Regions from separate parts of the Edaphobacter acidisoli genome, predicted to be linked through region 1. Evidence: predicted binding sites of a transcription regulator. Region 1 holds the regulator's gene; the other holds the start of a gene.
What was found. Region 1 encodes LexA, which represses DNA repair genes until DNA is damaged. Its sites were predicted from a motif close to CANTTCGCTTTTTATTCGC; they were not measured.
Positions count from the first base shown of each region.

Region 1 (5,699 bases):
CTGTTCGTGACGCGGGTTGCGGGGAATATGGTGACGCCGGAGATTATCGGCAGCCTGGAGTATGGCGTGGCGGTGCTGGGCGTGAAGGCGATTCTGGTGCTGGGTCATGCGAAGTGCGGAGCGGTGAGCGCGGCGATGAAAGGCCAGGACGTGCCGGGGCAGATCAGTGTGCTGTATCAGCATATGATGCCTGCGATTGAGAAGGAGCATGATGTGCCGGCTGCGGTGAAAGCGAATGCAGCGTTTCAGGCAAGGCTGCTGGGCGAGAGCTCGACGGTGATTGCGAAGGCGGTGAAGGATGGAGTGGTGAAGATTGTGGCGGGATACTACGATCTTGCGAGCGGGCGGGTGACACTGGTTTAGTGCGGGGAATTGTGCGAGCGGAGGAAAACAGATTCCTCCGCTACGCTACGGAATGGAAATGCAAAAAGAAGCCTGCGTACTTATTTGAATTGGATGTCGCCGGAGCCAGTGCTGGCGTGGATGGTGGGGCCTCCACCGTTGACTGTGCCGGAGACGTGATGATGGTTGAGGCTGCCTTGCATCATGATGGCCTGCGCGACGTGGATACCGCCGGAGCCTGTGCTGGCATCGACTGTAAAGTGGGCGCTGCCTAATGCCGCGCGAATGTCTCCGCTCCCTGTGGAGAGACGCCAGTCAGAGGTTGGCTGGCCCTGGACGGTGATGCTGCCTGAGCCGGTGCGCGAGAGGAGAGCTCCGGAGATATTGCCTAGCTGGATGTCGCCGGAACCGGTCTCAGCTTTCACGTCGCCGGGTGCGGACTGGTCGAAGGCGATGTTGCCGGAGCCGGTGCCGAGTGTCGCAGCGCCCTGGACGCCGCTGGCATGGACGTTGCCGGAGCCGCTGTGGGCTTTGAGACTTGCACCCGCGCTTTCGATGGTGATGTCTCCGGAGCCGGTGTTGCTGTTGAGCGCGGAGGCGCGGGGCACGGTGACGTCGTAGTCGATGGAGATGTTGCGGTAGAGGTCGGGGTTGTGCTGCTCGCCGATGATGATGTCGTTGCCATTCTGCGCGATGGGTGGGTTGGCGACGATCTGCTGGACGCGGGATTCGGCGTCGTTGCCGGAGAACAAGCCGCCGTTGGCATGGACGTGGCCGATGATGTGGACCTGGCTGTCGCTGCCTGCGTGGATGTGGATGTTGCCGGAGCCGGAGTTGACGGTGACGTTGGGTGTGCTGCCGGTGGAGAGCGTGCGGTCGAAGGTGGCGTTGGCGTTGGCGATGGTGATGGCCGGGGAGCTGGCTACGGCGAGCGAGAATGCAGCGGCTAGGGCGATGAGTTGAAGTTTCATGCGTGCTCCTTCGTTGGAATTAGACCGCTATTGCTGGAGGATGACGGTGTCGCCGGGGTTGAGGCCGGAGAGGATTTCGGTCTTGGTGCCGTTGGAGATGCCTGCCTTGATGGCGACGACGCGGTAGCCCTTCTTCTGGTTGGCGTCGGGTACCTGGACGGTGGCGTTGCGGTCCTTGTCGTAGATGACGGCCTGTTCGGGGACGGTGATGGAGTTCTTGTGGTCTTCGAGGATGATCTCGGCGTTGGCGGTCATCTGGGCTTTGAGCTCGCCGCCGGGGTTGTCGATGGAGACGCGGACGTCGAAGGTGGTGACGTTGTCTTTTTCGACGCCGAGCGGGGAGATCTTGGTGACTTTGCCGTAGAAGTTTTTGTCTTTGAAGGACTCGACTTTGATGCGGGCGGTCTGGCCGAGGTAGACCTTGGCGATGTCGGACTCGTCGACCTTGCCGTCGACGTAGACCTGGCCGGTGTCGCCGACGGTCATGATCTGCGTGGCGGTGGAGCCCATGACGAGGATGGAGCTGACGGCGTCGCCGAGCTCGACGTCGCGTGAGAGAACGGTGCCGTCCATCGGCGAGGTGATGGTGGTGTAGCTGAGCTGCTCTTCAAGCTGGGAGAGCGAGGCTTTGGCTTGCGCGACCTGGGCTTCGGCCTGATGGAGGCGCGAGGTGTCGACGGAGATCTGGGCGACGGCTTTGTCGCGGGTGTTGACCTCGGCGAGATATTTCTGCTCGGCGTCGTCGAGGGCCTGCTTGGAGACTACACCGTCCTTGGACATTTGAAGATTGCGCTCGTAGGTGTTCTTGAACATGGGCAGGTCGGGAGCTTCAGCGTTGACCTTGTCGTACTTGATGGCTGCCAGGGCGGCGCGGGCGTTGGCCTCGGCGGCGGAGAGCTGGGCGCGCTGCGCGTTGACCTGAGCGAGAATCTCGACCTGGTCAAGCTGTGCGAGGACCTGGCCCTGTTTGACCTTGGCGTTGATGTCGACGTAGAGCTTGGTGACGATGCCGGAGGCCTTCGATTTGACGATGACCTGCGTGATGGGAGTGATCTTGCCGGTGGCGACGACGGAGCGGGCGATGTCGCCGCGCTCGGCCTTGGCCAACTGCGAGGGCTCGAACTTGGTGGCGTTCCCGCTGGCTTTGACGGCGATGGTAAGCGCTCCGCCGATGACGATGACGGCGGCGACGATCCAGAGCCAGAGTTTGCGCTTGCTTTTACGATTGCTTGCCACGGGTGACTCCCAAAAATCGGTTTGAGCTTGTGTCTCGGAGTGTGGGTACGGAGGAAATCGTGTTGGGGTTCCGTGCCGCGGGAAAATGTTTTACGCGGCATAGAACCAAAAGAGGTTGCCGGCGATGCCGGACAGTCGTTTGTCTGACGCAATTCTAGTCAGAAGAGGGGTTTGTGGCCATGACGCAAAGGGAGGATTGGAGGGGGAGGGGTTAATTGGCTTGGGGCCTGAACCGAGGTCTCAGAATCGAGACTCTTCGACAAGTTCAGGGCAGGCTCTGGGGCACCCGGCGTTGTGGCTGAAAGGGTTGGAGGGTATTGGTAGGATTTGACGGTGTCGGGGTCCTTCGACTCCGCTTCCTGCGGTCGCTTCGCTCAGGATGACGACTGTTTTGGGAGTGGTCAAAAACGAAATACAGGGGTCTCTCCACTCCGCATCGAGATAATGCTGCGCTGCTCCGGTCGAGATGACGTGTATTCACAGGAGCGACGTGTCGTCTTTTCAGGCGTATTTGCGGAGGACGCCGAGGACTTTGCCCTGGATGCTGACGCTGGCAGCAGGGGCGTAGATGGGGGACATCTCAGTGTTGGAGGGTTGCAGGCGGATCATGGCGCCTTCGCGGTAGAAGCGCTTGAGAGTGGCATCGGAGCCGTCGACGAGGGCGACGACGATCTCGCCTTCGCGTGCGGTGCGGGTGCGCTCGACCAGGACGAAGTCGCCGGAGACGATGTGTTCGTCGCGCATGGAGTCGCCGCGAACCTCGAGGGCGAAGACCTCGCGATTGCCGATGATGTCGCCGAGCGAGATGCTCTCGGCGGTTTCGATGGCCTCGACGGGCTTGCCGGCGGCGATGCGGCCTATAAGGGGCAGGCGGTCGCCGGCCTTTTTGCTGCGCGGCGGGAGGACATCGATGGAACGGCTGCGGTTGTGTGCGCGCTGGAGCAGGCCTTTGTTCTGGAGATTGGTGACGTGCTTGTGAACGGTGGCGAGCGAACTGAGGCCGAGGCCACTGGCAATCTCTTCATATGACGGGGAGTAACCGTTCTTCTGTGTGAAGCCGGAGAGAAAGTCGAGAACCTCTTTTTGCCGCCGCGTGATAGCCATGCGGGAATTGTAGCGAATAAAAAGCGAATTGCAAGAGGATTTTTCGCCGCAGGTTATTTAATTGGGTACAGACGGCGCTCGTGTTCAGGCGGAAGCTTCTGCGGTTTCGACCGAATCGCGGATATTCAGAACGCGGTCGACCCGGGTCATTTCGATCAATGCGCGGAGGCGCTCATTGATACCGACGAGGAAGAATTTGTGACCCGCGTCCTGGGCCGCGACGTGGTAGTTCATGATGACGCCCATGCCGGCTGAGTCCATATAGGGAACATCGGTCAGATCCATAATCAGGCAGGGAGGTTTCAGTGTTCGCATCTCTGCCTGGAGCGGGAACATATTGTTGAGCGTGAATGGACCCGAAAGCCGCAGAATGACGACGTCTTCCCTGGCTCCTTGCGTGCAGGAGAATGTGAGTTCCTTGTCGGCCATGCGTGCGAGTATAGGCGCGATGCGGCTGGCGATTGTTACGAGACGGTAAATTGTGGATTCGACCCGATGTTTTGACTACCAGAGACGGTAGGCGATGCCTATGGAGAAGATGGGGAAGATGCGGGCGTCGTTGAGATAGTGATCTCTGCGGGCGATGGCGGCAGCGGTGCTCTGCTGAAGCCTGGAGTCTTGTGCGGCGGGCTGGCAGACGACGGTATCGGCTTCGGGATCGCAGGAGCTGCCGGTAAAGCCGACCTGAAGGCTGGGTTTTCCGGCGTAATAGAAACCGAATTCTACCGGCATGGTGAAGCGGCCGTGTTTTCGCGGAAGGATGTTGCCGAAGCCGAGGCTGAGGCCGGGTGAGATTTTGCGAAAATCGACGCGTCCGGTGACGTGGAGTGGGTCGGTAGCACTGCTGCCGAAGAGATTTCCGCTGATCCGGATCGTGTCGCCGGGAGGGACGTAGGCGGTGGCGCGGAGGCGGTTGTTATTGGCGAAGACGAGCAGAGGGCTGATGCGGAATCGACCGTTGAATGGGAAATAGTCGAGGGCAGCGTGCGCGGACAGCAGATGGAGATTGACGCCGACGTTGAGGTCTTGCTCCTGAAGGCTGGTGGATATGGGAAGGAGGTTAGCTCCGGCGCGGAGGTTGAGACGTTGAGCGAGTGGGGTGGCAATATCGATGCCTGGACCGGCGATGCCGATCTTGAAGGCTATGGCTGCGTGCGAGAAAGGGCTAAAGCGCTGTGTTTGTGCGGGCTCGGGTGAGGTTTGTGCTGCGATGGGATGAGGCGCGGCGACGAGAGATAGCAAAAGCAGGATGGCAAGAATAACGCGCAGAGGTATCTGCCGGACCGTCCAGGAGGCTTTGTGGAGGGAGCCGGTCCAGAGGCCTCGGTGGGCATGGTTCGGTGGGGAGGAGATTCCCATTTTGAAATTAGTTTATGCAGAAGTTTGCATTTTGTGCTTGTGCGCTCTCATGAAATGACACAAGGTAATAAAACGCAGCCGGAATCGGTAAGTTACCGGCTGCGGCCGAAGGCATAACAGAGCACGAAATTCGGAGAATTCGATGCGTGTGTTGATTGTTGAAGATGATGCTTCACTGGCGTTATTTCTGCAAAAAGGTTTGAAACTGGAAGGGCATGAGGTTGAGTGGGTGGGCGATGGCGAATCGGCGCTGGTGCGGGCCGAGGAGTATCAGCCGGACCTGATTGTGCTGGATCTGAGTCTGCCGCGTAAGGATGGCACTGAGGTTCTGGCCGAGATGCGCGGGCGCTCCGGCGTGGCGTCTGTGCTGGTGTTGACGGGCCGCAGCCAGGTTGAGGAGCGCGTGAAGTGCCTGAACCTGGGCGCGGACGATTGCCTGCTGAAGCCGTTCAGCTTTCATGAGCTGACGGCGCGATGCAGAGCGTTGCTGCGGCGGAGGGAGCAGTTTGCCGACCCCGTGCTGCGGCATGGCGATGTCGAACTGAACCGCATGGACAGGAGGGTGTCGCGTGGCGGGCGCGCGGTGGACCTGACCGTGAAGGAATTCAGCCTGCTTGAATTTTTGCTGCAGAGACGCGGGCGCTGCTGCAGCAGAAGCGAGCTGCTGCGCGAGGTCTGGCAGATGTC
Region 1 covers NZ_BMJB01000001.1:564,815-570,513, forward strand. Annotated here, with positions in the region: gene IEX36_RS02175 (carbonic anhydrase) at 1-363, shown strand, start outside; gene IEX36_RS02180 (DUF4097 family beta strand repeat-containing protein) at 444-1,313, opposite strand; gene IEX36_RS02185 (efflux RND transporter periplasmic adaptor subunit) at 1,341-2,549, opposite strand; gene lexA (transcriptional repressor LexA) at 3,051-3,653, opposite strand; gene IEX36_RS02195 (STAS domain-containing protein) at 3,738-4,082, opposite strand; gene IEX36_RS02200 (hypothetical protein) at 4,158-5,012, opposite strand; gene IEX36_RS02205 (response regulator transcription factor) at 5,155-5,699, shown strand, end outside.

Region 2 (5,699 bases), on a different contig from region 1:
CCTTCCTGCGCGTCGCTAAATCCTCACCCATATCGAGATACGGGTAGCGAAAGTACATCAGTTTCCTATGGTGCTGCTCCACAAGCATCCGGGTCACGGTCTCTCCGCGCAGCACATTTATCTCCCAGTCTTCCAGCGACACATGATTCAGCGAGACATGGCTATAGGTATGGTTGCCAAGATCAAACCCCGCCTCAGACCACAGATCCAGCGCGTGAATCCTCTCATCCACTTGCCCTGGGAAGTAAAGCTGAACCTCATTCACGAAGCCGATAATAGGAATGTTCTCGGCCTTCAGCGTCGAGACCAATTTAGTGTTCAGAGCAAGCACCTCATCTGCGTTCATGGTCGCAGCATTGGTGCCAGGAAGATCATCAAACGTAACCGCAACCCTGCGTTGCTGAGCTGTGCACGTCAAAGACATTACTATCGCAAACAAGCCCAGAACATACAGAACTCTTGCAAAGCGCATCCACTCTCCTCGCCAGAAAAACCGCAATCAAACTCTACTCGGCACCTTGGCTTTCAGGCGCTCCATCACCAATGGAGGCACCAGAGCCGCCACATCGCCGCCCAATTCAAAGACGCCCTTAATCAAACGCGAGCTGACATAGGTGTACTTCTCCGCCGGCATCATGAACAGCGTCTCTAGCTCCGGGTCGAGCTTGCGGTTCATCATCGCCATCTGGAACTCGTACTCATAATCAGAGATAGCGCGGATGCCTCTCAGCACAGCCTTTGCCCCTTGCGCTCGCGCAAAGTCCACCAGCAGGCCGTCGAAGGTTGCCACCGACACATTGCCAAATCCCCGTGTTGCCTCGGTAATCATCTCCACCCGCTCCGGGACGGTAAACAACGGCGTGCCTTTCTCCGAGTTGCGCAAAATACCCACCACCAGGTGGTCCACAATCTTCGAACCGCGCGCAATCAAATCCAAGTGCCCGTTGGTCAACGGGTCAAAGGTTCCGGGGTAAATGGCCCTTACAGTGTGCATACTTTCACGAGAATACCGCCCTTTTGCGACCCCCGAGAAAAAATCCCTGCTAGAAACCCCATCTTTTCTGTAGTCTTCCAGATGCTCCCATCCGTCTGTCCTCTATAGAAACGTCGGACAATATCAGTGGTCGACCAATCCATGTCTTCGCCCGCCATCACCTCCGAAAGCCTGCACGCCGCCATACCGCATGCCGCGACACAGCTCGACGACATGGATTCGCTGGTTGCTACCTATGAGCAACGCATCTTCCGCTTCCACCTCATGTCGATTCGCGACCGGGATCTTGCGCTGACACTAACGCAAGACACATTTACCCGAGCATGGGCCGCGCGAACCAGCTTCCGCGGTGACTGCGCCATCTCCACCTGGCTGATGCGCATCGCACTAAATCTGATACGTGATCATACCCGCACTGACCGCTTCCGCTTCTGGAAGCGCGTCTCCGAGACCGCCGTCGATGTATCGGACGTGTCCGAGCATATTCCTCTACGCGAAAGTTCGCCCGAGGCCGCGTTGATTGCCCGTGAGCAGCTGGCACTTGTATGGAACTCGGTCGGGCGTCTCTCCGACAGGCAGCGCAATATCTTTATGCTTCGCTTCGTCGAGGAGCTTGAGCTTTCCGAAATTGCTGAAATCACCGCGATGCCGGTGAGCACAGTCAAGACCCACCTCTACCGTGCGCTCACCGCGCTTCGCGCACGGCACAATTGCGAGCAAAAGTCCACGGGCAAACTTCCAAGCAAGGAGTCCCTATGAACACCCCAATCAACCGCCACCTTAGCCACGAGCAGCTCTGCGATGTCCTTCTCGCACCTTCTACAGGAGATGTATCTCCCACACTGATGGCCGTGGAGGATCACCTGCGTAACTGCCTTATATGCTCGTCTGAACTGGAAGGCCTGCGGCGCTCTCTCATATTATTCCGCCAAGCCTCGAGATCTTATGCAGAGTATGCCTACGCGCGCCCCATCATACAGAGGGCATCGATCGCTCCTTCGCCGCGCTTCCGCTCACATGTTCTCTATTGGGCAACTGCAGCCGCCCTTGCAATCGCGGTAGCACTGCCATTTGGCCTGCATCATCGGAACACATCCATGCCACATGCAGCGACTGTCATTACTCCGGCAGTCACGCACAGTACGCAGTCTGACGAGGCACTGCTGGACGGTATTGATCAAGACCTCTCGGCCGACGTGCCGACTGCTATGCAACCTCTAGCTGATCCCACCGACGGAACAGCCTTATCCCCATCAGCTCAAAGGAAGAACTGAAATGCGTCTGCGACCCGCGCTATCAATTGCCATGGCTTTGATTCTCTCGGCACCCCTTGCGTTCTCACAGCAAATGGAGGGCAATCGCCCTCCTGAACTACCCCGGCGGCACATGGACGATGCCCGCCCAGGATTTTTTTTCGCTATGCACGGCATGTGGTGGAAAAATCCCGACCTAGTCAAATCGCTCAATATTACCCCGGATCAGCAGAAGCGAATGGACGATATCTTCCAGAGGAGCCGATTAGAGCTGATCGATCTTAAGGCGGCCCTCGAAAAGCAGGAAATCATTCTGCACCCTATGCTCGACGAGAATCCCCCTGATACCAATAAAGTATTGGCACAGATTGACCGCGTGGCCCAAGCCCGTGCCGACCTCGAAAAAGGCAATGCTCGCATGTTGCTCGGCATTCGCGCAGTTCTTACTCCAGACCAATGGACCAAGCTGCACGACCTAGGCCGCGACGGACATCATCGCATGATGGGGCCGCGGAACAGGCATGACCCGGATGATAACGGGGGGCAGGAATCAGCACCTGCGCCTCCTCCACCGCCTGCACTTTAGTACGAGGCACTCCTGGGCGCCTTCGGCCGAGTTGGCGCCTTTTTTTTTACCTGGGATCAGATTCTTTTCTACTTCCGTCCGCGAACCGCTTCCTTCGCCTGCGCGGGTCCGTCTGTGGGAACTTCAGGCACAGGAACATTGCTCATGCCTGTAATTCCGAGCTTCTTGCGCAGCTCAGTATCGATCTTGCCGAACACATCCGGATTGTCCTTGAGGAATCCGCGGACATTCTCCCTACCCTGCCCGATGCGCTCACCCGCATAGCTGTACCACGCGCCGCTTTTATCAACGATGTTGTGCAGCACCGCCAGGTCCAACACATCACCCTCTCGCGAGATGCCCTCGCCATAAAGAATATCGAACTCGGCATCGCGAAACGGCGCGGCCACTTTGTTCTTCACCAACTTCACCTTGGTGCGTGAGCCAACCACTGTGTCGCCATCCTTCACTGCGCCAATCCTGCGGATGTCTATGCGAACGGAGGAGTAGAACTTGAGTGCTTTGCCGCCGGTCGTCGTCTCTGGGTTACCGAACATAACGCCGATCTTCTCGCGGATCTGGTTAATAAAGATCAGACAAGTACGTGACTTTGCCACCGTTCCTGTAAGCTTCCTTAGCGCCTGGCTCATCAAGCGGGCCTGCAGACCCACATGTGAATCGCCCATCTCGCCGTCCAGTTCCGCCTTCGGCACGAGCGCAGCCACCGAATCCACCACCAGCACGTCGATGGCGTTCGAACGCACCAGGGCCTCAACAATCTCCAATGCCTGTTCGCCGTAGTCCGGCTGGCTGACAAGCAGGTTGTCGATATCCACGCCGAGCTTCGCCGCGTAAGCCGGGTCGAGCGCATGTTCGGCGTCTACAAACGCCGCCAACCCACCTGTCTTTTGGGCCTCGGCAATGATCTGCAGGGTAATCGTCGTTTTGCCTGAAGACTCCGGTCCGAAGATCTCAATCACGCGACCACGCGGAACCCCACCCACGCCCAGTGCGGCGTCGAACGAGATTGATCCGGTCGAGATGACCGAAATCGGCACCACATCCCTTGACCCCAGCCGCATGATGGAACCCTTGCCAAACTGCTTCTCCAGCCCGGAAAGGGCCAACTCAATTGCCTTGCTGCGGTCATCTGCCACGTTGAAATACTCCTCTGCTGGGTAAAAGGTGTGGAATCCGGTTCAAAGCGGATTCTAGCATCAAATCCGGAAAAAGCAAATAAAAGGCGAACCTATGACTTAGTTCTCAGAAGGCATTTCGACATGATGGTATCGATATTGCCCTCAACGCCGACCGAAGTACTGCCGGATTTGTTCAGCTTGGGCACTATCGTTTCAGCAGATCCACCGGCACGTTCACATCTTCAATGCGGAACAAATGCGCGAGCGCGGGATGCTTCGCCGCGACTGCTTTGTACATCTCCCACGCGACGCGCCGATAGCTGAAGTGTCCCGCCACGCCCGACCGCAGCTCCGCAATATAAAGCGCCTCGGCGAAGTCCATCTTGAACATGGCCCGCGTCCGCGTCCCCAGCGGCAAACAATACTGCGCCGACTCAGCCGCCTCCGGCACGCCGCTATCGCGCAGCGAGCGATACGTCGCAAACGCTGCATCCATCGCAGCTTTGTATTCTGCCTCAATCCTCGCCTCCGCCAGCGTGGGCTGGCCGGGGCAAACCGGCTCCTCATACCCATGAGCATCCGTATAGCCCTGCAACAACTGCAGGCACCTCCGATGCCGATGCATATCTCGGAACCCGCCAATGTCCATCAAGATGTCGAATCGGAATCCACGCCCCGCACTGAAGGCCCGCAGCAGCTCATCATGCCGCCCGCGATGTTTCGCCCCCAGCGCAATCAACTCCGCCAGCCGCGCCTCACTCAACGCCGCAACATGCCCGCGCAACTGCCGGTAAGAATAATGGCAATGTGGATAGAGCAGCGAAGTAGCCAGCTCGACCTCCAGCGGCTCGTCGTCATCAATCAAATCCACTACCGGCGCAGGAGCAATCGGCTCACTGCCCATCAACTCGGCAGCAGCAGCAGCCAATTCGCGCCGACTCTCCGCCAGATAATCATTCCTCCCCGCATACTTGACCAGCGTAGGAGCAGTCTTAACCGGACGCAGCAACGCATCCGAGGCACGCTGACCACAAGCAGCATCCACCGAACCAATCTCCTCGCAAAGCACCTCAGCCGCGCCGCGCTGAACATTCCACGCAGGTTCAGTCGCAGCCAGACGCAGCTTCTCCGCAAGCTGCCTTACCTCGGCAAACCTGCTCGTCAGTAAACGCGATACCTGCGTCTCCAGCGTCCGCGCATTCACGATCTGCCCCAGCGAAGTATTCGTCGCCAGCGGCAGCAGATACCGCGCCACATCAAACGCCCGCGCCTTCAGCGTCCGCTCATAAGCCTCCGGCTTCATCTCTTCCGGGCGTGGAATCGCCTTCTTCAAAGCCTCAAGCATCCCCGCGCTGATGCGGTCGTACGCGGCAAAGGACGCCTCAATCGCCGCCGTAAACGCCGGAGTCTTCGCACCAAGATCAGGCGTATACCACCCCGACGTACGAAAATTCTGATACCGCGTCGAGCGCTCCTGCCCGTCCCATCGTTGCTCGTCCACCAGCTCAATCGCCGCCAGCAAGCTCAGCCGCTCCACCGCGAACGGAATGTGCGCCAGGTCGGCAATCGACCGATGCCCATACTGAAAATAAAACGTGTTCAGAAACTGTTCTGCGCGCTGGGCGCTGATCTCCGCCAGCGACTCCTTCATCGTCAGCGCAGAGCGCGAGTACTTCGCCATCGCATACGCCAGCACCTCAGGGTCAGCCCCGTGGATCGCATACACGTCGGTCTCGGTCATCTTATTT
Region 2 covers NZ_BMJB01000002.1:141,517-147,215, reverse strand. Annotated here, with positions in the region: gene IEX36_RS13670 (polysaccharide deacetylase family protein) at 1-424, opposite strand, end outside; gene coaD (pantetheine-phosphate adenylyltransferase) at 500-994, opposite strand; gene IEX36_RS13660 (RNA polymerase sigma factor) at 1,136-1,753, shown strand; gene IEX36_RS13655 (Spy/CpxP family protein refolding chaperone) at 2,270-2,833, shown strand; gene recA (recombinase RecA) at 2,902-3,969, opposite strand; gene IEX36_RS13645 (FAD-dependent thymidylate synthase) at 4,157-5,699, opposite strand, start outside.
Region 2: a site for LexA is predicted at 4,045-4,063, ahead of recA (recombinase RecA). Genes of this name have one in related genera too.